2 regions of the Halomonas sp. DP5N14-9 genome follow, and region 1 is predicted to be linked to the other one. Evidence: predicted binding sites of a transcription regulator. Region 1 holds the regulator's gene; the other holds the start of a gene.
The links. The regulator PhoB, encoded in region 1, activates phosphate uptake and scavenging genes when phosphate is short. The targets are predictions, from matches to a motif close to TGTCATANNNNTGTCANA.
Positions count from the first base shown of each region.

Region 2: a site for PhoB is predicted at 6,472-6,489, ahead of KUW00_RS16775 (UTRA domain-containing protein). Genes of this name have one in related genera too.

Region 1 is NZ_JAHVHR010000001.1:71,708-83,021, reverse strand. Features, by position in the region: gene pstA (phosphate ABC transporter permease PstA) at 1-1,441, shown strand, start outside; gene pstB (phosphate ABC transporter ATP-binding protein PstB) at 1,528-2,301, shown strand; gene phoU (phosphate signaling complex protein PhoU) at 2,334-3,068, shown strand; gene cysZ (sulfate transporter CysZ) at 3,208-3,936, shown strand; gene KUW00_RS00395 (YnfA family protein) at 4,010-4,345, shown strand; gene phoR (phosphate regulon sensor histidine kinase PhoR) at 4,520-5,848, opposite strand; gene phoB (phosphate regulon transcriptional regulator PhoB) at 5,909-6,598, opposite strand; gene ubiA (4-hydroxybenzoate octaprenyltransferase) at 6,713-7,606, opposite strand; gene KUW00_RS00375 (chorismate--pyruvate lyase family protein) at 7,870-8,508, opposite strand; gene KUW00_RS00370 (FAD-dependent oxidoreductase) at 8,670-9,830, shown strand; gene KUW00_RS00365 (HU family DNA-binding protein) at 10,173-10,448, shown strand; gene KUW00_RS00360 (hypothetical protein) at 10,540-10,896, shown strand; gene recG (ATP-dependent DNA helicase RecG) at 10,942-11,314, opposite strand, start outside.
Region 2 is NZ_JAHVHR010000030.1:104,467-115,780, forward strand. Features, by position in the region: gene KUW00_RS16750 (TRAP transporter substrate-binding protein) at 1-751, opposite strand, end outside; gene KUW00_RS16755 (DegT/DnrJ/EryC1/StrS family aminotransferase) at 796-2,028, opposite strand; gene hisD (histidinol dehydrogenase) at 2,051-3,367, opposite strand; gene KUW00_RS16765 (D-cysteine desulfhydrase) at 3,437-4,450, opposite strand; gene KUW00_RS16770 (LysR family transcriptional regulator) at 4,670-5,572, shown strand; gene KUW00_RS16775 (UTRA domain-containing protein) at 5,610-6,356, opposite strand; gene KUW00_RS16780 (ABC transporter substrate-binding protein) at 6,674-7,750, shown strand; gene KUW00_RS16785 (alkaline phosphatase family protein) at 7,883-8,752, shown strand; gene KUW00_RS16790 (ABC transporter permease) at 8,749-9,582, shown strand; gene KUW00_RS16795 (ABC transporter permease) at 9,569-10,417, shown strand; gene KUW00_RS16800 (ABC transporter ATP-binding protein) at 10,414-11,314, shown strand, end outside.

The DNA of each region.
Region 1 (11,314 bases):
GCTGTTGAGCGTCAAGGGCCTGGCCAATTTCTGGCCAGCGACGGTCCACCAGTTGACCCTGAAGAGCGGTGAGATGGTGATAGGGGTTCCCCTGGAGACCCGCGAACTACCCTCCGGGCAGGGGGTGGAGCGGCGCTATCTTACCGCCAATCGTGATGACGGCGGTGGCATCTGGCGGTGGCTCGCCAATGACCAGATCACCGAAGACACCACGCCGGAGGATCTGGTGGTGCTGGAGCGGCGCCACTGGGGCACCTTCCTGGGGCGTCTGGTGGCCTTGCAGTCGGGTGATCAGCGCTTGACCGGTCCGGATGCCTGGACGGTGCTCGAGTCCCGGCTGAAGCAGATCAATGCCCTGCGCGACGAACGTTGGCGTCTGACCCACGACGAGATATTACCGCTGATCCGCAGCATGGAAGACCAGGATGGCCACCGCTCGGAGGATCGGCGTCTGGCCGACCTGCAGCGCCGGGCCAGTGAGCTTCAGCAGCGCATGCAGGGTGACCTGGTGGTGCTCGAGAATGGTCAGGGGCGCCGTCAGGAACAAGCCCTTGCCGAGATACTCGAGGCCTGGCGCCCCAACGCCATGGCCTGGCATGAAAAACTCGGCCACTGGGTGCGGGAGCTGTGGCAGTTTCTGTCCCAGGGGCCACGCGACGCCAATACCGCTGGTGGCGTCTGGCCGGCGATCTTCGGCACCATCCTGATGGTGCTGTTGATGTCGATTCTGGTCACGCCCTTCGGGGTGCTGGCGGCGGTCTATCTCAATGAGGTCGCCCACCAGGGTCGATTGACCCGACTGGTCCGGATCGGCGTGCGCAATCTGGCCGGGGTGCCGTCCATCGTCTACGGCGTGTTCGGCCTGGGGGTCTTCGTCTATGGCATCGGCGGCAGCATCGATCGCTGGTTCTTCGAATCGACGCTGCCCTCGCCGACCTTCGGCACCGGCGGGCTGCTGTGGGCCTCGCTGACCCTGGCGCTGTTGACCTTGCCGGTGGTGATCGTGGCCACCGAAGAAGGTCTTTCGCGGATCCCGCTGCACCAGCGTGAAGGCGCCCTGGCGCTTGGGGCCACGCGCTTCGAGACCTTGACACGGGTGGTGCTGCCGATGGCCACGCCGGCGATGCTGACAGGCCTGATCCTGGCGGTGGCCCGGGCCGCCGGTGAGGTGGCGCCGCTGATGCTGGTCGGGGTCGCCAAGCTGGCGCCGCAGGTGCCGCTGGACGGGGAGTTCCCCTTCCTCCACCTTGAAAGGAAGTTCATGCACCTGGGGTATCACATCTATGACGCGGCCTTTCACTCCAGCGATGTCCAGGCGGCGATGCCGCTGGTGTATGCCACAGCGCTACTGCTGGTCACGGTGATTCTGGTGCTTAACCTGACTGCAATATTCATGCGTCACTATTTGCGTAAGCGTCATGGTGCCCCGGTGCGCCGATGATGCAGGGAGAGGCAATGTCCATCGATGGCGAGCTGCCCAAGCGTCAGCTGGCCCAGGCAAGACTGGGAAATCGACGCGGGGCGGTCATGGAGTTTTCCGCGGCCGATACCTGCCTGGATATCCAGGGTTTGACCCTGGCCTATGGCGGCAAGACGGCGCTCAAGGATCTGACCCTGCGCATTCCACGCCATCGGGTCACGGCCTTTATCGGGCCGTCGGGCTGCGGCAAGTCGACGCTGTTGCGCGCCTTGAATCGTCTGCACGACCTCAATGAGGACGTCAGTCGTCACGGCCAGATTCATCTGGACGGCCACGATATCCATGACCCCAGGGTGGCGGTGGCCGAGCTCAGGCGTCGGGTGGGCATGGTGTTTCAGGCACCGAACCCCTTCCCCATGTCGATCTACGACAACGTCGCCTTTGGCCTGCGTCTGCAGGGAGGCTTGAGCAAGCGCCGCATCGACGATGTGGTCGAATGGGCACTGAAGTCGGCGGCGCTGTGGGACGAGGTCAAGGGGCGTCTACGGGCGTCGGCCTGGTCGCTCTCGGGAGGCCAGCAGCAGCGTCTGGTCATCGCCCGGACCCTGGCGGTGGAACCCGAGGTGCTGTTGCTCGACGAGCCGGCCTCGGCCCTGGATCCGATCTCGACGCTGAAGATCGAGGAGCTGATTCGCACACTCAAGCCGCATCTGACCCTGGTGCTGGTGACCCACAACATGCAGCAGGCGGCGCGGGTGTCGGACTATACGGCGTTTTTGCACAACGGTGAGCTGGTGGAGTACGGCCCGACCGACACCCTGTTCACGCATCCGCGCCTGAGGCGCACCGAAAACTACATCACTGGACGCATGGTGGGCTAGCGTCCCGTCCCATGCTTCTTCAGGAGACCTTCATGGATATCACCAGCGATACCCACAGCCAGCACATCTCGAGGCAGTTCAATCATGAGCTCGAGGAACTCAAGACCCACCTGATGGCCATGGGTGGCCTGGTGGAAAAGCAGGTGCAGGATGCCGTCAGTTCGTTGCTCGACGCCGACTCTGCACTGGCCTCTCGTGTGGTCGACAACGACCGCGCGGTCAATGACATGCAGGTCAAGATCGACGACGAGTGCACCCGCGTGCTGGCACGCCGTCAGCCGGCGGCCTCTGACCTGCGACTGGTACTGGCGGTGATTCGTGCAGCGTCGGATCTCGAGCGTATCGGTGATGAGGCCAGCAAGATCGCGCGCAACGCCATCGAACTGGTCGACGGCAACAACGGCACCCGCGGCTTCGTCGAGGTGCGCAATATCAGCGAGCACGTGCGTCACATGATGCGTGACGCCCTGACCTCCTTCGCGCGTTTCGACACCGAGCTGGCGATGCAGGTGGTGCAGGAAGACGAGCGGGTCGACAGCGAGTACCAGAGCGCCATGCGCTCGCTGATGACCTTCATGATGGAAGATGCGCGTTCGATCTCTCCGGTACTGGGCATCATGTGGATCCTGCGCGCGCTGGAGCGTGTCGGCGATCACGCCAACAACCTGGCCGAGTACGTCATCTATCTGGTCAAGGGCCTGGATATCCGTCACATCGCCCCTGACGACCTCAACCAGGAACTGCTCGACGACAGCAGCACGTCTTGACCTCGACGCCCTGAGCGGCGTCAATAGGCCGGCCCCGTCAGGGTCGTTGCCTGCACTCTGAGCATCGGGCCATCGTCGAGACGATGGCCCGATGTCGTTGGGGCACCTTCATCTTCAGCCACTGCCAAGGATCGATGTCATGCTGAATGCCCTCGAGGCGGTCCGCCGCGGAACCCGCCTGGTCTATAGCCAGGGCCTGCGTCGTTATGTGTTTCTTCCCATTCTGGTCAACCTGCTGGTCTACGCCGGCATGCTCAGCTACGTGCTCGGTGAGTTCGGTGGCTGGCTCGATAGCTGGATGGCCATGGTGCCGAGCTGGCTGGAATGGCTCGACTGGCTGATCTGGCCGTTGTTCGTGGTCAGCCTCGTGCTGATCGTGTTCTTCAGCTTTACCCTGGTCACCCACCTGATCGCCGCCCCCTTCTACGGCTTCCTGGCGGCCCGGGCCGAGGTCGAGCTGACCGGCCGCGAGCCCATCGATGATCGTGGCTGGCTCAAGACCGGTCTCGACGCCCTGGGCAGGGAGCTGTTGAAGCTGGCCTATATCCTGCCGCGCATGATCGGGCTGTTTATCCTGAGCTGGATTCCGGTGGTCAACCTGATCGCGCCGCTGTTGTGGGCGGCCTTCAGCGCCTGGGTCATGGCGATCACCTACCTCGACTACCCGATGGATAACAACAAGGTCAGCTTCGCCGATATGCGCAAGCGCCTGTCGGCGCACTGGTGGCCGAGTCTCAGCTTCGGTGGCCTGGTGACCTTGATCACCTGGATCCCGCTGGCCAACCTGTTTCTGATCCCCGGGGCCGTGGCCGGCGCGGTGCTGATGTGGGATCAGCACTATCGGCAGTTGCCGGTGGTAAGGCGTTGAGCAGCAGTTTGAGCACCGCTGTCGGCGCTGTCGATGGCCGTACGGCGTCAAAAGGGGATAGCAGGGAGTGGCCATGACGGCGCTGTTGCCAAGTCTTTTGCTCTATATCGCGGCGGCGCTGGCCGAGATCGCCGGCTGCTTTGCGGTGTGGCGCTGGTGGCGAGATGACGCCTCGGCATGGTGGCTGCTGCCCGCGATGGCGAGTCTGATGGCCTTCGCCTGGCTGCTCAGTCAGACCGATGCCGACTACGCCGGGCGTGCCTTTGCCGCTTACGGGGGCGTCTACATCGTGGCGTCGCTGGGCTGGCTGTGGTGGGTCGAGCAGCGCCTGCCGGATCGCTGGGACCTGATCGGGGGAGTGCTGTGTCTGGCGGGTGCCGCGGTCATCCTGCTGGGGCCCAGGAGCTGATGGGAGCACGCCCTGTTCGTTCTGGCGGGGCCTAGGCGCTGTCCGAAAAGTCGACGAGCGAAGGTTAGACAAGGCAAAAATCGGTGAGAAAGCGCAGTTTACGGGGTGTAAATGAGCATTTTGATCCGATTTTTAACGCCGTATTACCGAGCGCAGGCACTTTTCAGACAAGCCCTAGTGCACAGCGCCGGCGCGGCCGAGCGCCACCGGGTCGGCCGCTGCCAGCCGGCTCGAGGGAAAGATGCAGCGGAAGGTTGCGCCCTCGCCGAGTCGGGAGTCGATATCCAGGCGTGCCTCGTGGCGCAGCAGCACATGCTTGACGATGGCAAGCCCCAGGCCGGTACCACCGGTGGCGGTGCTGCGGCCCTTGTCGACCCGGTAGAAGCGTTCGGTAAGGCGTGGCAGGTGCCTCGGATCGATGCCTTCGCCGTCGTCTTCCACCTCGAGGCAGGCGCCTTCGCCGTAGGCACGCCAGCGTAGCGTGATATGGGCGCCGTCACCGGCGTAGCGCACCGCATTGAAGGCCAGGTTGGAGACCGCGCTGTGCATCTCCTTCTCGCTGCCGGTGAGACTGCGCGATTCTTCGACGACGACCTCGATCTGCTGGCGGCCGCCTGACAATGCCTCGGCGTCGCGCTTGACCGCCTGCAGCAGGGTGGTGGGGTCGAGGCGAACGTGGTCGCTGCCGCCCTGGTCGTTCTCGAGTCGTGACAGCAGCAGCAGGTCGTTGACCAGATTCTGCATGCGGCGCGTCTGGCTCTGCATCTGGGCGACCCCCTTGCCCAGGCGTTCCGGCAGCATGCCGGCCATGTCGCTGTAGGTCTCCAGGTAGCCGGTCAGCACGGTCAACGGCGTGCGCAGCTCGTGGGAGACGTTGGCGACGAAGTCGCGGCGCATCTGTTCCAGGCGATGCAGACGGGTGATATCGCGGGCCATGACCAGGCGTTCATCGTCACCGTACAGGGTGATCTGGAACTGCAGGATCATGTTCTCGTCGATGGGGGAGGGCAGGCTCAGCGGTTCGCGGTAGTCACGGGCATTGAAGTAGCCGACGAAGCGCGGGTCGCGCAGCAGGTTGGTGATGTGCTGGCCGCGGTCCAGCGCCGGCTTCAGGCCGAGCATGCGCTCGGCAGAGCTGTTCCACCACTCCAGGTCGCCGTGGCGATCGAGCATCACCACGCTGTCGCGCATCGCCTCGGACGATTCCTGGATACGCTGCAGGGTCGAGCGCAGGCGGCGCTGGGTGATCCGCTGGCCTTTCTGGTAGCGATAGAGGCGATCGAACAGCTCGCCCCACAGGCCACTGGCGGTGGGAGGTTCCTGCTGGGGGCGGTGGGTCAGCCAGTCGTGCATCGCGTGCAGGTTGCGCAGGTGATAGCTGAGCCCAAGCGCCAGGCCCAGGCCGATGCCTACGCTGGACAGCGAGAAGGGCCAGCCCAGCAAGGCGCCGAGACCCACCAGCACGGCCAGGCGCCAGACTTCTCGTCTCCACAGACGACCCACGTCAGTTCTCGGCTCCGTTCACCTCATCCCTCCTGGTGCTGCGTTGCGTCGATGGCTCGCTCAGACCTTGGCCGAAAAGCGATAACCGGTACCGCGTACGGTCTGGATCAGTTGCTGATGGGGTTCCCCCAGGGCCTTGCGCAGGCGGCGGATATGCACGTCGACGGTACGTTCTTCCACGTAGACGTTGCCACCCCAGACCTGATCGAGCAACTGGCCACGGGTGTAGGCGCGCTCCTGGTGGGTCATGAAGAACTGCAGCAGGCGATATTCGGTGGGGCCCATGTCCAGTGACTTGCCGTCGACGCTGACGCGATGGCTGACCGGGTCGAGCTTGAGGCCTTCCACCTCCACCGGGTCCTCGACGCCCCGCGGAGTGGCGCGTCGCAGCACTGCCTTGAGTCTGGCTACCAGTTCTCGCGGCGAGAATGGCTTGGTGATGTAGTCGTCGGCGCCGGCTTCGAGGCCCTGGATCTTGTTGTCCTCCTCACCCTTGGCGGTGAGCAGGATGATCGGCAGCTCTGCGGTGGTTTCCTCGCGCTTGAGCCGGCGGGCCAGTTCGATGCCGCTGGTGCCCGGCATCATCCAGTCCAGCAACAGCAGGTCGGGCTGGTCATCGACGATGATGGCGTGGGCGGCCTGAGCATTGTCCGCCTCGAGCACCCGGTAGTCGGCCATTTCCAGCGCCACCGCGATCATTTCGCGGATCGGGGCTTCGTCATCGACGATCAGTACGGTCTTGGCGGTCATCCCGGGAGCCTCTTGGTCAGGGTCTTACACTCGACGGTGACAAATGACACCACGTCAATGTGACAATTAGATGACATTGTATCCATTGTCGAGCGACCGAGACGGGCATTTCCCTCACCCGAGGGAGGGATAGAGGCTCAGTCCGAGTCCGGCGAACAGCAATAGGCCCGACCAGTGGTTGTTGAGAAAGGCCTGGAAGCAACGGTCGCGGTCACGGCTCTTGATCAGCCGCTGCTGGTGGACAAAGGTCGCGCCCATGGCCAGCCAGCCGAGCCAGAAGAAGCCGCCCAGCGCCAGCAGGCTGCCGGCCCAGGCCAGCAGCCCCAGGGTAGCCAGCTGCAATAGCGCAATGATGCGGGTGTCCCAGCGGCCGAACAGCACCGCGGTGGACTTGATGCCGATCTTGAGGTCGTCGTCGCGGTCCACCATGGCGTATTCGGTGTCGTAGGCCACCGTCCACAGCACGTTGGCGGTAAACAGCAGCCAGGCGACCATCGGGACTTCGCCGAGCACCGCGCCGAAGGCCATCGGAATGGCCCAGGAGAAGGCCGCGCCCAGCACCACCTGGGGGAAGTGGGTGTAGCGCTTCATGAAGGGATAGCTGGCGGCCAGCACCGCTCCGATCAACGACAGCCACACGGTAAAGCCGTTGGTTAGCCAGACCAGCGCGAAGGCCGATCCCAGCAGACACACGAACAGCACCTTGGCCTCCCGCTCACTGATGCGGCCGGTAGCCAGCGGTCGGTTCTTGGTGCGTTTGACGTGGCCATCGAAGTGGCGATCGGCGTAGTCGTTGACCACGCAGCCCGCCGCTCGCATCAGGTAGACGCCGGCGACGAAGATCAGCAGGGTGTCACGGCCCGGAATGCCCTCGGAGGCCACCCACAGCGCCCACAGGGTCGGCCACATCAACAGCCAGGTACCGATGGGGCGGTCCAGACGCATCAGCGCCAGAAAGTCGGGAATTCGGTTCAGGTATCCAGGGGGACGCAGCAGCGAACGATCCATCGGTCTCTCTCATGCTCTGGCGCAGGTCAGGCGAAAATGAGGCGTAAGCCGGGCAAAAGTCGCTTCTCGGAGAAACATCGCCGAGAAGCCTTGGCGCAGCCTAGCGCGAGCCGACGGCCATGACCAGCAAGGCGAGCCCAGCCAGGCTCGACCGGCACGACAAGACCAGTAGGCCATCATCATTCGTACAGGGCTTCGGCGGGCTACCGTCAGCCCACGCCATGGTTGGCGCCTCGGTGTCCGAAGAGGGCGACAACAGGGAGTCAGCCGGTGGCCGAGGCGGCTAGCGACAACGCCCGGCCCATGGCCGGCATAAAGCTCTCCTGCACCAGCAGCACCCAGCCGCTGTGACGAAATACCGAGCGGCGTTGCCACAGCCCGGTATAGCCGTGGATCGGCCTCGAGTTACGGCCGATCTGAATGGCGCTGCGCTCGAGATCGGGCTGGCGAAACAGCCAGCTGCCGAGAGAGGTCTCGCCGAGGCCTTCGAAGGGAGCGTCGTGACGCTCGACGATCGGTGCCACGCTGCGCGCCACCACCCAGGGCTCCTCGTCCACGCACAGGGCGACCTCGCGCAGCCAGGCCTGCTCGTCGCTGGCCAGACCCAGCACGTGGGCCTCGTCCGGCCACGGCAGGCCCTTGGCCTCCGCCAGCAGGCGTACGCGAAAGTGCCCGGCGCCTGCCGCCTCGATCAGGCGTTCTGTCAGGGAGTCCCGCGAGGCCAGCCAGGCGTGCCAGTCAGCGGGCACCGCGATGCCACCGGAGGCCAGCGACACCCAGCCGGGGTCGACGATATCGGCCGCGTCGGCATTCGGCGAAGCGGCTGTGGCTGGCGCGGGATTACCCGGTTCGGACCCCGAGCGCTCCCCCAGGGAGCGGAATGTGGAAGGAAGCTGTGTCATGCGGCCTCGGCAGGGCTGTCGTCACCGGAGGGCGGTGCTCCGGTCGGTCGGCGCATAGTGTACCATGTGGCCCAGCACTCACCCGCTGGTGTGGCCCCGTGCGGGCCGGCCCAGCTTCAACAGCGACCGCCCGGCGGTCGTCGGCAGAGTCGAAGGAAGCGATGCAAGGACCCTTGACCATCATCGGTACCGGCATGGCGGGCATAGGCCTGGCACGCCAGGTGCGGGCGCTGGACGCCCACCGACCGATCACCCTGATCAGCGCCGACTCAGGCGATGACTATTCCAAACCGCTGCTGTCCACCGGCTTCGCCAAGGGCCTGGCGGCGGACCGGCTGGCCGCGCGCTCGGCGCTGGAACTGGCCGATCAACTGGGCGCGGTGGTACGTCCCCACACCAGGGTCGATGTCATCGATCTGGCGTCGCGCACCCTGAGCCTGGGCCAGGAACGCCTGCCCTGGTCGGATCTGGTGATGGCCACCGGTGCCAGCCCCGTGGCGCCCTTCGAGATTCCCGATGCCCTGGCCGGACGGGTGTTCTCGATCAATGATCTCGACGACTATCGGCGTTTTTCGGCAGGCCTCGAGGCGCTGGGGCGCCCGGCTCGGGTGGCCATCGTCGGCCTCGGACTGGTCGGCTGTGAATTTGCCAACGATCTGCACGCCGGTGGTCATCGCGTCTGCCTGGTCGGCCCTGAACCCTCGTTGCTGCCCAGATTGCTGCCCCGGCGACTGGGTCAGACCCTGAGCCAGGCCTTCATCGAGGCCGGCATCGACGTCATCCATGGCCGTCTGGTGAGCAGGCTCGAAGGTGCCGGTGGTGACATCGGTGTGCACCTCGACGACGGCCATGAGCTGGAGGCGGATATGGTGCTGGTGGCCACCGGTCTGAAGCCGCGCTCTCGGCTGGCGCGAGAGGCCGGTATCGCGACAGATAATGATGCCATCGCTGTCGATCGCTACCTTAAAAGCTCCGATCCTCGTGTTCATGCGCTGGGTGATGTGGCCTCGGTGGACGGTGTCAATGCCATGTACGTGCAGCCGCTGCAGGCTTCGGCCAAGGCGCTGGCTGCGACCCTGTGTGGTCGTCCCACCCAGGTGCGTTACGGGCCCTGGCCGGTGCTGGTCAAGACGCCGCTGCTGCCGGTGGTGGCGCTGCCGCCGATGACCGACAAGGTGCATTGGCGAATCGAGGCCGACGGCGAGGATATCAGCGCCCTGGCCGAGGATGACGAAGGGCGTCTGCAGGGCTTTGCGTTGACGGGAAAATGCGTTCGTCGGAAAGTCGAACTGGCGCGGGCGGCACCGCCGTTGCTAGGCTAGGTTCGTCAACGGCGCGGGTTGTACGCGATACAGCCGTCGTTGAAGGTGCCACCGAGGCAGGGCAATTCTATCGGGGACGACCGCCACGACGTGTGGCTGGCCGGTGTCGTATCGCCGATTTCGTACCGATGGAAGAGGCAAGGTCCCGTCGGCGGTGGCTCTCGCTAGTCGAAAGACAGTCAGGAAGCGCTGAGCGCACCGTGATGTTCATCGTCGTGGTCAACGATCCTGTTGTCACGGCGCAGGGCCGGGGACTGCCCGTGTGGACACTCGGACAGTGTTTCCATAACAATGATGCCGGTGTCACGGCACCGGAGTATCAAGCCAAACCAGGAGGGCTGTATGCGCAAGCCAGAACTCGCCGCGGCGATTGCCGAGCGTGCCGATCTATCCAAGGACAAGGCCAGCCAGGTGTTGAACGTCATCCTCGACGAAATCACCGGTAGCGTGTCTTCCGGCCAGGACGTGTCGTTGATCGGCTTCGGCACCTTCACCGTGCGCGAGCGTGCCGCCCGCACCGGCAAGAACCCTCAGACGGGCCAGCCGCTGAAGATTCCCGCCAGCAAGACAGTCGCCTTCAAGCCCGGCAAGGGGCTCAAGGACGCAGTCGCCCGCTGAGGTGACGACTACCACCGCCTGTCCTCCAGGCGGTGGATCGATATCGCGGCCCGGTAGCGGGCCGCGCCTACCCGTCGACCGGTGAGGCAACATGACCCTGAGACTGATGCTGTGGCTGCTGGGCGTCATGCTCAAGCGGGCCTTCAAGCGCAAGGCGCGATTCCGCGAACGTCTGCAAGACCGGGGTGGGCTCGACTGGGGCATCGCCACTGAAGATCTGTCCATCGCGCGCCACTATCGCATGCGTCCCACGGGGATCGAGAGTCAGCGCGGACTGCCGGTGGATCTCGATCTGGAACTACGCTTCCAGGACAGTCAGACCGCGATCAAGGTACTCCGGCGCCCCTCCCAGCGCACCTTCCTCGATGCCATGATGGCCGGCCAGCTGCGACTGGTGGGCGACGCCCAGGATCTTGATCGGCTGCAGCGTCTGCTCAAGCACCTGTGAGGCACACCTGATCCATACCCGGCCCACACCTGGTCTACACCCGGTTCACACCTGGCCATAGCGGCCGGCTTCCTCGCCCAGCCAGCGCCTGATCAGTGGCCTGCTGGCCTCTGCTGCCTGCTCGAGCAGGGCATCGGCCAGTGGAGTGATGCGCGGCAACAGGTCGGCATCACGCTCCAGGTCGGCGATCTTCATCTGGGCCAGCCCCGTCTGGCGGGTGCCCAGCACCTCTCCGGGGCCACGAATCTCGAGGTCCCGCTCGGCGATGCGGAAGCCGTCGGTGGTCTCGCGCATGACCGACAGGCGCTGTTTGGAGGACTCCGATAGCGGCGGATGGTAGAGCAGCACGCAGTAGCTCTCGGTACTGCCGCGCCCCACCCGGCCACGCAGCTGATGCAGCTGCGATAGCCCCAGACGT
Region 2 (11,314 bases), on a different contig from region 1:
GCTCCTCGTCGGACAGACGCTCGTAGCTGCGCACCCCCATCACGATGGGCTGCAGCGAGTACTGGGCGTGAAGTTCGGTGAGGTGGTCCTGCACCTCGTGAAACTTCATGGTGCTGTTGACGATGTAGGGGTTGTCCTGGCCATCGATCACGCCCTGCTGCAGGCCGGTGAAGACCTCCGGCCAGGACATGCTGATGGGGCTGGCGCCCCAGGCCTCGTAGCTGGCCAGCATGATCTCGTTCTGCGGCACGCGAACCTTGAGTCCCTCGACGTCGGCGAGGGTCGTCACCGGCCGCTGGGAGTTGGTCAGGTGACGGAAGTTGGAGTACAGCCAGCTGACGATGTGCACACCGGCCTCTTCCTCGGCGATCGTGTTCCACCGATCGGCCAGGGGGCCGGTGGTGGCCTTGACCGCATCGGCGTGGCTACGCAGGGCATAGGGCATGGTCAAGGCGCCCAGACGCGCTGCGTAGGGCGTCAGGTTGCCGACACCGACCAGCGCAAAGTCCAGCTTGCCGATGCGGGTGTCCTGGATCATGCCGGTCTCAGAACCGAGCTGGCCGCCGGGGAACAGCTCGACCTGCATCTCGCCGTCGGACAGCGATTCGACCAGCTCCTCGAAGCGCTGGGCCAGGGCCCCCTGGTCGGAGTCCATGGGATCGCCCATGCCGACCTTGAAGGTCTTGGCCTCTGCGGCGGTGGCAGTGGCTGCCATGACAATGGCGGCGGTAAGTAGAGTCTTCTTGAACATTATTGTCACTCCGGATGTCTTGTTATTGCGTCGTCCGACGTGGCTCAGCGAGAGCCGAGCGCCTTGTCGGGTGTTGCCTCGGGGGGCTGCACCGCCTCATCCATGGCGGCGCTCATCAGCGCGACGATGTCGTCGCAGTCTGCTTGATCGAAGGTCAGCGGCAGGCGCAGGTCACACAGGGTGGCGAGTACTCTGTCGGCGATCGGCAGTGCACGTGTGCCGGCCAGATAACCCCAGCTGTCGTAGCGGCTGGTGTAGTCCTCCGGCAAGGGTTTGCCATACCACTTCAACGGAATGCCGCGGGCCTCGCAGCCCTCGACAAAGCGCGCAATGGTGTCGGCGCCCAGCGCCGGCAGGCGGAACTGGATGGAGCTGCCGACGAAGTCCTCCCTGGCGGGCCGGTCAATCAGGCACACCTCGGCGATATCTCCAAGACGCTGCTCCATGCGCCGATACAGCGAATTCCAGCGCGTCTTGCGGTGCTCCATCTCGGCCAGCTGAGGACGCAGGATGGCCGCCCGCAGATTGTCCATGCGGCCACTCATGTTGGGTGTCATCAGACGCGTCTCAGCGAAGCTTTCTGGCGCGGGTGCGGCCAGGTGCCGATCGAACAGCATGTAGGAGCCGGAGAGGATCACCGCACGCCGCATGACCTCGGCATCGGCGGTGGCCAGAAGTCCGCCCTCTCCGGAATTGATGTGCTTGTAGGTCTGGGTGCTGAAGCAGCCTGCCTTGCCGAAGGTGCCGCTGGGTCGGCCATCGTAGGCCGCCCCCATGGTGTGGGCACAGTCTTCGATCAGCACGATACCGTGGGACTCGCACACCGCGACGATGGCGTCCATGTCTCCGATATGGCCGCGCATGTGCGACAGCACAAAGAAGCCGGCACCGCTCTCGCGAGCGGCGCGATCCAGGTCGCCGGGATCGACGGTGGTATCGTCCAGGATGTCCACCAGTACCGCCTCGCCCCCTGCCGCGACGATACTGCCGGGCACCGGCGACAGGGTGAAGGCGTTGCACAGCACCTTGTCGCCGGCCTCGAGTCCGCAGGCGCGCAGCGCCAGCTGCAACGCATAACCGCCGGAGGCGCAGGCCAGTGCGTAGTCGACACCCAGGCTCGCGGCGAACTCGGACTCCAGCAGGGCGGTCTCACCGGCCTCGCCTTCGGCCAGGTTGTAGCGATGCAGGCGACCGCTCTGGAGCACGGCCACCGCCGAGGCGATGGCGTCGTCAGAGATGGCTTCCTGCTGGGTGAAGGATTTGGCAAAACGGCGCATGGCAGGCTCCTCCGCTGGCGACTCAGTAACGAGCCTGACGGTGAACAGTGAAATCCCATTCCTGCTCTGGGAAGTACTTGGCCAGGCGCCAGTCACAGGCCCGGGCGTGGCCTTCCATGCCCTCGGTACGGGAAATCCGGGATCCCACCGCGCTAAAGGTCAGATTGGCCTCGACGCTCAACTGCTGGGTGGTCAGCACCTTCATGAACTTGTGGACATTGAGTCCACCGGAGTAACGCCCGGCACGCTTGGTCGGCAGGATATGGTTGGTACCGGAGCACTTGTCACCGTGGGTGACGGTGCTGCCCTCACCCAGAAACAGCGAGCCATAGTTGCTCAGATGCTGCTTCCACCAGTCCAGATCCTCGCACAGCACCTGCAGGTGCTCGCAGGCGTACTGATCGCTGATCGCGACGATCTCCTCGCGGCTGTCGCCCACGATGACCTCACCGAAGTCGCGCCAGGCAGCGTGAACGATATCAGCGTTAGGCATGTCGTCAGCGACTTTCGGCAGAATCTCCATCACTTCGCGGGCGGTCGCTTCGCTTGTGCTGAACAGCCACACCGGTGAATTCGGGCCGTGCTCGGCCTGGGACACCAGGTCGACGGCGATGGTCATCGGGTCGGCGGACTCGTCGGCGATGATCGCCGACTCGGTGGGGCCGGCAAACACATCGATACCCACTTCACCGAACAGCAGGCGCTTGGCTTCGGCCACGTAGGCGTTGCCGGGACCGACCAGGATGTCGGCCTCGCGGCCACCGAACAGGCCGAAGGCCATGCTGGCCATGGCGTGGACGCCGCCCATCTCGAGGATCATGTCGGCGCCGGCCACATGCATGGCGTAGGCCACCGCCGGGTTGATGCTGTCGCCCCGGGGCGGCGAACAGGCCACCACGTGTTCGACACCGGCGGCCTTGGCGGTGGCCACGCTCATCAGCGCCGAGGCGGCGTGAGCGTAGCGGCCGCCCGGCACATAGCAGCCGGCGCTGTGTACCGGCAGCACACGCTGACCGAGCAGCACGCCCTCTTCGGTCTCGATCTCGAAGGAGGTCAGGCTGTCACGCTGGGCCTCGGCAAAACGGCGGATCTGGCGGTGGGCGAAGTCGATGTCGTCCTTGACCGACTGGGGCACGCTGTCGATCAACTGACGCCGCTTGTCGTCGCTCAACACAAAGTCGCCGGTCCAGCCGTCAAACTTCTCGGCGTATTCGCGCACGGCCGCCTCGCCGCGGGCACGAATATCCTCGAGCATGCCACGCACCGCTTCCGTCACGCGCTGGTCTTCGGCGGCAACGCCAGCGGCGGCCTCCGCCTTCTTGAGATGACGAATGGTCATTGTTGTCTCCGAATAACGTCGTCGAGGGCGCCCGAACTCAGCGGGCGCCTGCCCTGAAGCGCCCTGGGCCTAGCCCTTGTAGTCGGGGAAACCGAAGGTATCGGGATAGCCGAACAGCGCAACGGCGCCGCCGGTGTGCAGGAAGACGACGTTCTCGTCCTGCTTGAAGTGGCCCTGGCGGATCAGGTCGATCAGCCCTGCCATGCCCTTGCCGGAGTACACCGGGTCCAGAAGGATGCCTTCGTGACGGGCCAGCAGGGTGACCGCCTCGATCATGCTGTCGGTGGGCACACCGTAGCCCTCACCCACGTAGTCGCAGTTGGCGACCACCTGTTCGCGGCTGACGACGCCGGACAGGCCGAGCTTGGCTTCGGTCTTCTGGGCCAGGGCAAAGACGTTGGCTTCCTGCTTGTCCTTCGGCGCGCGAACGCCGATGCCGAGCACCGGGATACCGGCGTTGCAGGCGCTGAGGCCGGTGACCAGGCCCGCCTGGGTGCCGGCGCTGCCGGTGGCGTGGACCAGATGATCGATGCGCAGACCCATGTCGTTGGCCTGGGCCAGAAGTTCCAGGGCGGCATTGACGTAGCCCAGGGCACCGATCTCGCTGGAGCCGCCGCCGGGGATGATGTAGGGCTTCTTGCCTTCACTCTTCAGACGATCGGCCAGGCCTTCCATCTCGGCGGCCATGTCGGCACCGCCCGGGCGCTTCTCGACGCTGGCGCCGTGGAGCTGATCAAGGAAGACGTTGCCGTTGTAGTTGTAGTTGGGGTCCTCGCTGCCGGTGCGGTCTTCCAGCAGAATGTGGCACTCGAGCCCCAGCTTGCAGGCGGCGGCCACGGTCTGGCGGGCGTGGTTGGACTGGGTGGCGCCCTGGGTGATGATGGTGTCGGCGCCCTGTTCCAGGGCGTCGGCCATCAGGAATTCAAGCTTGCGGGTCTTGTTGCCCCCGGTGGACAGGCCGGTGCAGTCGTCGCGTTTGATCCACAGCCGCGGACCGCCGAGCAGCTTGCTCAGGTTGTCCATGGGCTCCAGCGGAGTGGGCATATGGCCGAGACGGACACGGGGAAAACGGGACAGGTGCATACGGGCCTCCAGGCGAGTCATTGTTGGCATTGGCGTGCTCTCTTGACGACCTACGTCGAAAGACACAGCAGGCCTGAAGGCCTGCCCTCGAGCGATCGCTTCCAAGTTAAGCCTCGCCTGGAACATGAGACCAATGCCAAGTTGCTCGCCAGCTGTTAAATTTTTGCATAGCCACTGCTTAGCCCCGGCCGCCACCCACTAAGGCAGACCAAAACACCAATGAAGATCGAATGGATAGAGGATTTTCTCGAGCTTATCGAAGCGGGCACCTTTTCCCAGGCGGCCGAACGGCGCCACGTCACCCAGCCGGCATTCTCGCGCCGTATCCGCCAGCTGGAAGAATGGCTGGGGGTGGCGCTGATCGATCGCAGCGCCTCGCGCCTGGAGTTGACCGCCCACGCGCGGGCGTACGAGCCCCAATTACGAGAGTGGCTGGCACGCCTTTACGCCATGCGCAGTCGTCTCAGAAGCGATGCCCGCCAGGGGCCCAGGGCCATTCTGACCACCCAGCACACCCTGACCGTCAGCTACCTGCCGCGCCTGTTGCGCCACCTGCGTCATCACGCGCCTGAGGTGGGACTGCAGATCACCTCATCCGACCGCAGCCAGTGCATCCACGACTTCGAGCAAGGCAAGGCCGACCTGTTGCTGTGTTCGGAGCTGGAGGGCGCCCCCCTGTTCAGCGGCAGCGACAGCGTCGAGCGGCTGTCACTGGGCGTTGAACGGCTGTTGCCGGTGTGCGCATCGGATCATCACGGTGGTCTCATGCACGAACTCGAGGAAGGTCAACGACTGCCCTTGATCGGCTACGATCCGGACAGCTTTCTTGGCCAGGCCCTGGCGACGCCTTACCTGCTCGATGCCCAACGCCACTACGAGATCGAACTGGTCTGCGAGACCGCCTTCACCATCGGCATTCGCCAACTCGCCCTGGCCGGTCTCGGCATCGGCTGGCTACCCCACGGGTTGATCGAGGAAGACCTCGAGAGCGGCAAGCTGATTTCCTTGCAGGAAATCCTCGGCGGCCCCTCTCTGGAAGTGGCCTGCTATCGCCATCGCGACGAAGCGGCAGTGGCAGCCCCCCTGTGGCACCTGCTGGAAGAACGCCCTCCCGCGGTCTAGCACTCCCCTGCAGTTCGAAGCCCCTTGATCTCGCACCTCAAACTCCCTGAGGGGCGGCGGAAAGCGTCAGCTCGATGGCGTCGTGGCGCCAGTACTCATCATCACAGTCGATGGCACGGCCGTTCTGGTCGTGGTTGATGCGGGTGATGCGCTGGGCGGGGCTGCCGCGTACCGCGTTGAGCGCGCTGGCGGCGTCGCTGGAAAGTACACAGGTGCCGAGCTCGTAGCTGACCCGCCCGACCCGGATGCCGTACTCGCGGCGGTAGAGCTCGGTCAGCGATTCCCGCGCCAGATCGAACTCCAGAATGGCGGGAAAGCAGCGCGGCAACAGATGGTGTTCCACGTAGAGCACCCGGCGTTCGTCCACTAGCCGGGCACGACAGATGCGGTAGACGCGCTCGCCTTCGGCGAGTCCCAGCCGGCGGGCGACCGTGACGGGCGCGATCACTTCCTCGGCACTGAGCAACAGGGTGCGGGCGCTGCGCTGCTGGGATCGCACCATCTCGTGAAACGGCAGGCAGGCCAACAGGTCATAGCGTAGCCGTGGCGGCGACACGAACCAGCCGCGCCGATTCTCGCGATACACGCAGCCCTCCGCCTCCAGCTCATTGAGTGCCTCGCGCAGGGTGATGCGGGTGGTCTGGAGGCGCGCCATCATGTCTCGCTCGCTGGGCAGACGGCGATCGCCCCGTGTCGAGGCCAGACTCAGCAAGGGCGCAAGACGCTCGCGCAGGCGATGGGAGGGTGAGGCGTCGTGCGAGGTGTCGTCAGGGACAGTAGGCAAGGCGGACTCTCGAAGCTCTGACCAGGATCGCCGCCGAGCGGCCTCCGGCGGCGTCCAGCTTTCTGGTATAGACCAAAGAAGGTTCAACGTAGTTTCAGCAGTCTAGTGGCAAGCCGGTGACAACGCGATGACAGTGCTCGAACGAGTCGGGTTTTTCTTCCTCCACCTGGCTCATCTGAACTGAGACGAGACTGCCACGCAACTGACACGAGGCTGTCACGCTAGCTCCTTAGGGTGATCGTCAGCGGAAACTGATCTAGACCAGAAAGGCGCATCGGTTTCCGTCGACTTCACGCCCCTGACCCGGAGACCCTCCCGTGATCGTCACTTCTCTGCGTTACCCGACCCTGACCGCCCTGGCCTGCGTTGGCCTGCTGTCCACCGCCGCCCAGGCAAACACCGCCGAGCTTGAGTCACTGATCGAGGCCGCCAAGCAGGAAGGCCGCGTCGACAGCGTCGGCATGCCCGACACCTGGGCCAACTGGAAGGACACCTGGGCCGACCTGGAAAGCGTCTACGGCCTGGCGCACACCGATACCGACATGAGCTCCGCCGAGGAAGTCGCCAAGTTCAAGGCCGAGGGCGAGAACGCCACCGCCGATATCGGCGACGTCGGCTTCGCCTTCGGACCGATCGCGGTGCAGCAGGGGGTGACCCAGCCCTACAAGCCCACCACCTGGGACGAGATCCCCGACTGGGCCAAGGACGAAGATGGCCATTGGATGCTCGGCTACACCGGCACCATTGCGCTGATGATCAACAAGAACCTGGTGGAAGAGGACCAGCGCCCGAGTTCCTTCGCCGACCTGCGCGAGGGTGACTACTCGGTATCAGTGGGCGCCGTGGGCCAGGCTTCCCAGGCCAACAATGCGGTACTCGCCGCCGCCTATGCCGCCGGTGGCGACGAAGCCAATCTGGCCCCGGGCCTCGAGCTGTTCGCCGAACTGGCCGAGCAGGGCCGACTGTCGCTGGCCGACGTGTCCATCGCCAACCTGGAGAAGGGCGAAGTGGAAGTGGCCCTGCTGTGGGACTTCAACGCCTTGAACTACCGCGACCAGATCGACCGTGACGCCTTCGAGGTGGTAATCCCCTCGGACGCTTCGGTGACCTCCGGCTACGCCACCATCATCAACACCCACGCCCAGCACCCCAACGCCGCCAAGCTGGCCCGTGAGTACATCCTGTCCGATGAAGGCCAGTTCAACCTGGCCGAGGGCTACGCTCGCCCGATCCGCGCCGAGCACCTGACCCTGCCCGACGATATCGCCGCCAAGCTGCTGCCCAACGAGCAGTACGCCAGCGCCCGCCCGATCCAGGACTTTGCCGCCTGGGAACAGAGCGCCAAGGTGCTGCCGCGCCAGTGGCAGTCCGAGGTGCTGATCCACCAGCAGTGATCAAGCGCTGAGGACAGCCCCGCTACAACGATCGACCGCTGAAGACAGTGCCCACGAGGCCTGTCTTCAGCGCATTCCACGCCATTTCGCGACAGCGCCGCGCCCTGTATTGCCGCGCGGCCGGGAGTCATCATGACCAGACCCGTCATACTGGTGGTGCTGGACGGCCTCAATCACGCCGTCGGCCATCACGCCATGGGCCACTTGAGCGCCCTGGTGGAGGCCGGACGCGGCTACATCACCCACCTCGACTGCGAGCTGCCGGCCATGTCTCGGCCGCTCTACGAGTGCCTGCTGACCGGCGATCGCCCGGTGGACTCCGGGGTAGTGCACAACGACATCGTGCGCCGTTCCCATGGCACCAGCCTGTTCGACCTGGCCCGCGGCCAGGGCCTTGCCACCGCAGCGGCGGCCTATCACTGGGTCAGTGAGCTCTACGTCAAGGCACCCTTCGAGCGCACCCGCGACCGCTTCCTCGACGATCCGGCGGCGGCCATCCAGGCCGGCATCTTCTACTGGCAGGACCACTATCCGGATGATCACCTGTTCAGCGACGCCGAGGCCCTGAGGCAACGCCACGCGCCCGACTTCCTGCTGGTACACAGCATGAACATCGACGACACCGGCCATCGTCACGGCGGCGACTCGCCCCAGTACAGAAACGCCGCCCGCCACGCCGACATCGCCCTGGCCGACTACCTGCCACGCTGGCTGGCCGACGGCTGCCAGGTGATGATCACCGCCGACCATGGCATGAACGCCGATCGCTCCCACTCGGGCCTGCTGGAAGAAGAACGCCGGGTGCCGCTGTGGCTGTTCGGCGACGCCTTTGCCGACCCCGCCGGACGGGTCATCCGCCAGACCCACCTGTGCGGCACCCTGGCAAGCGTCCTTGGGCTCTCCCACGACAAGCCCTGGCATCCCGAGCTGTTGGCTGCGTCCAATATCACCGGCGCCGCGCCCACCGCGCACGCCACCTGCAACGAGGAGGCCGGATCGTGAAGGCGCCATTACCGGCCTGGCTGTGGCTTGTGCCTTTCGCCGTGATATTCACCGCCTTCCAACTGGCGCCGATGGCTTGGGTCGCGATCAGTGCCTTCAACGTCAACGGCGACTGGGGCCTTGGCCACTTTCAGGAGATCGCCCAGTCGGCGTTCTTCCGCCAGGCGATCTGGAAGAGCCTGACCATCTCGCTGGTGTCCAGCGCCATCGGCCTGGTCATCGCCACCCTGACCTGCCACGCCCTGGTGCGTTCCGGCGGACGCCTGAGGCGAGCGATGATCGCCTTCACCAACATGACCTCCAACTTTGCCGGCGTGCCGCTGGCCTTCGCCTTCATCATCCTGCTGGGGGCCAACGGCGTGCTGACCCTGGCGCTTCAACGACTCGGCATCATCGAGGACGTGCGTCTTTACTCCACCGGCGGGCTGATCGTCATCTACACCTGGTTCCAGATTCCGCTGGGCATCCTGCTGCTGTTCCCGGCCTTCGCCGGCCTCAAGGCCGAATGGCGTGATGCCGCCAGCCTGCTCGGCGCCGGGCGCATCGCCTACTGGCAGCGCATCGGCCTGCCGGTGCTGTGGCCGGCCCTGGCCGGCACCTTCACGGTACTGTTCGCCAACGCCATGGGCGCCTACGCCACCGTCTACGCGCTGGTCAACACCAGCTACAACCTGATGACCATTCGTATCGCCAACCTGGTGGCCGGCGACCTGTTCCTCGAGCCCAATCTGGCAAGCGCCCTGGCGCTGATCCTGGTGCTGCTGCTGGTGCTGGTCACCCTGGTCCAGCAGTGGCTGTTGAGAAGGAGTGCACAGCATGGCTCACGCTGAAACCCTGCCGGCTCACAAGGGGCCAACCGCAGCGTCGCTGTCGGCGACCTTCAATCCCTACGCCTGGATCGTCGGCAGCGTCTTCGCGGTGCTGGCCCTGCCGCTGGTGGCGACCCTGGGTTACGCCCTGGCCACCCGCTGGGGCGCGACCCTGGTCCCCGATGGCCTGACCCTGGCCTGGTTCGTGGAGCTATGGACCACTCCGCGCTTTGTGGCCGCCTTCGTCCGGTCGCTGGCCGTCGCCGTGGGTGCCCTGACGCTGTCGCTGGTGCTGGTGATGCCGGTGGCCCTGCTGGCCCACACCCGCTATCCGTGGCTGGACCGCTGGATGAACACCCTGATCCTGATGCCCTTCGCGGTGCCCCCGGTGGTGTCCTCGGTGGGGCTACTCAAGCTCTACGCCGGCGGCCCGCTGCCGCTGGTGGGCACCCCCTGGATCCTGATTCCCACCTACTTCACCATCGTGCTGCCGTTCATGTACCGCGCCATCGCCAACAGCCTGCGTGCGGTGGACGTGCAAAGCCTGATGGACGCCGCCCAGCTGCTGGGTGCCGGGCCGCTGAAGGCCTTCTTTCTGGTCATCCTGCCCAACCTGCGTGGCGGGGTGCAGATCGCCATTTTCCTGTCGTTTTCGTTCCTGGTCGGCGAGTTCGTCTTCGCCAACATGCTGGTGGGCACCCGCTTCGAGACGCTGCAGGTCTACCTCAACAATATGCGCGGCGCCAGCGGCCACTTCACCAGCGCCCTGGTGATCACCCTGTTCGCCTTTACCCTGATCCTGACCTGGCTGGGCAATCGCCAGGCCGAGCACACCATCACGGAGGCCACACGATGATGGCTGCCACCACACCTGCCACCCAGCGCGCCGCCCCGTCCACGGTCCCGTCCACTATTCCGTCCTCGGTCCAGACCACGGCCCCGTCAGCGCCAGGCCACCAGGAAAGCGGCAACGCGGTCTCGCTGAGGGGGCTGGCCAAGCGCTTCGGCAAGACCTCGGTGTTCGCCGACATCGACGCCGATATCGAGCACGGCGAGTTCATCACCCTGCTGGGGCCGTCCGGCTGCGGCAAGTCGACCCTGCTGCGGGCCATCGCTGGGCTGACCTCGCTGGACGCCGGCAGCATCCATATCGGCGGTGACGAGATCACCCGCCTGCCGCCCCAGCGGCGCGGGGTCGGTATGGTGTTTCAGCACTATGCGCTGTTTCCCAACCTCAAGGTCGCCGACAACGTCGCCTTCGGCCTGCGCATGCAGAAGGTCCCCGATGACGAGCGCGCGCGCCGGGTGGACGAGGTGTTGCGCCTGGTAGAGATGCAGGACCAGGCGCACAAGTTTCCCCACCAGCTGTCGGGCGGGCAATGCCAGCGGGTGGCACTGGCACGCTCGCTGGTGGTGGAACCCAAGGTACTGCTGATGGACGAGCCGCTATCGGCGCTGGACGCCCGCATTCGTCGACATCTGCGCGACCAGATCCGCGAAATTCAGAAGACCCTCGGCCTGACCACCCTGTTCGTGACCCATGATCAGGAAGAGGCCATGTTGATGTCCGACCGGGTGTTCCTGATGCACCAGGGGAGGATCCTGCAAAAGGACACCGCCGAGGTGCTCTACACCCGGCCCCGGGACGAAAACGCCGCCGGCTTCATGGGCCACTACTGCCTGCTCGACGCCGTCGAGGCCGCGCCACTGCTGGGCTTTCGCAGCCAGGCCGGGCGTGTCGCGCTGCGCCCCG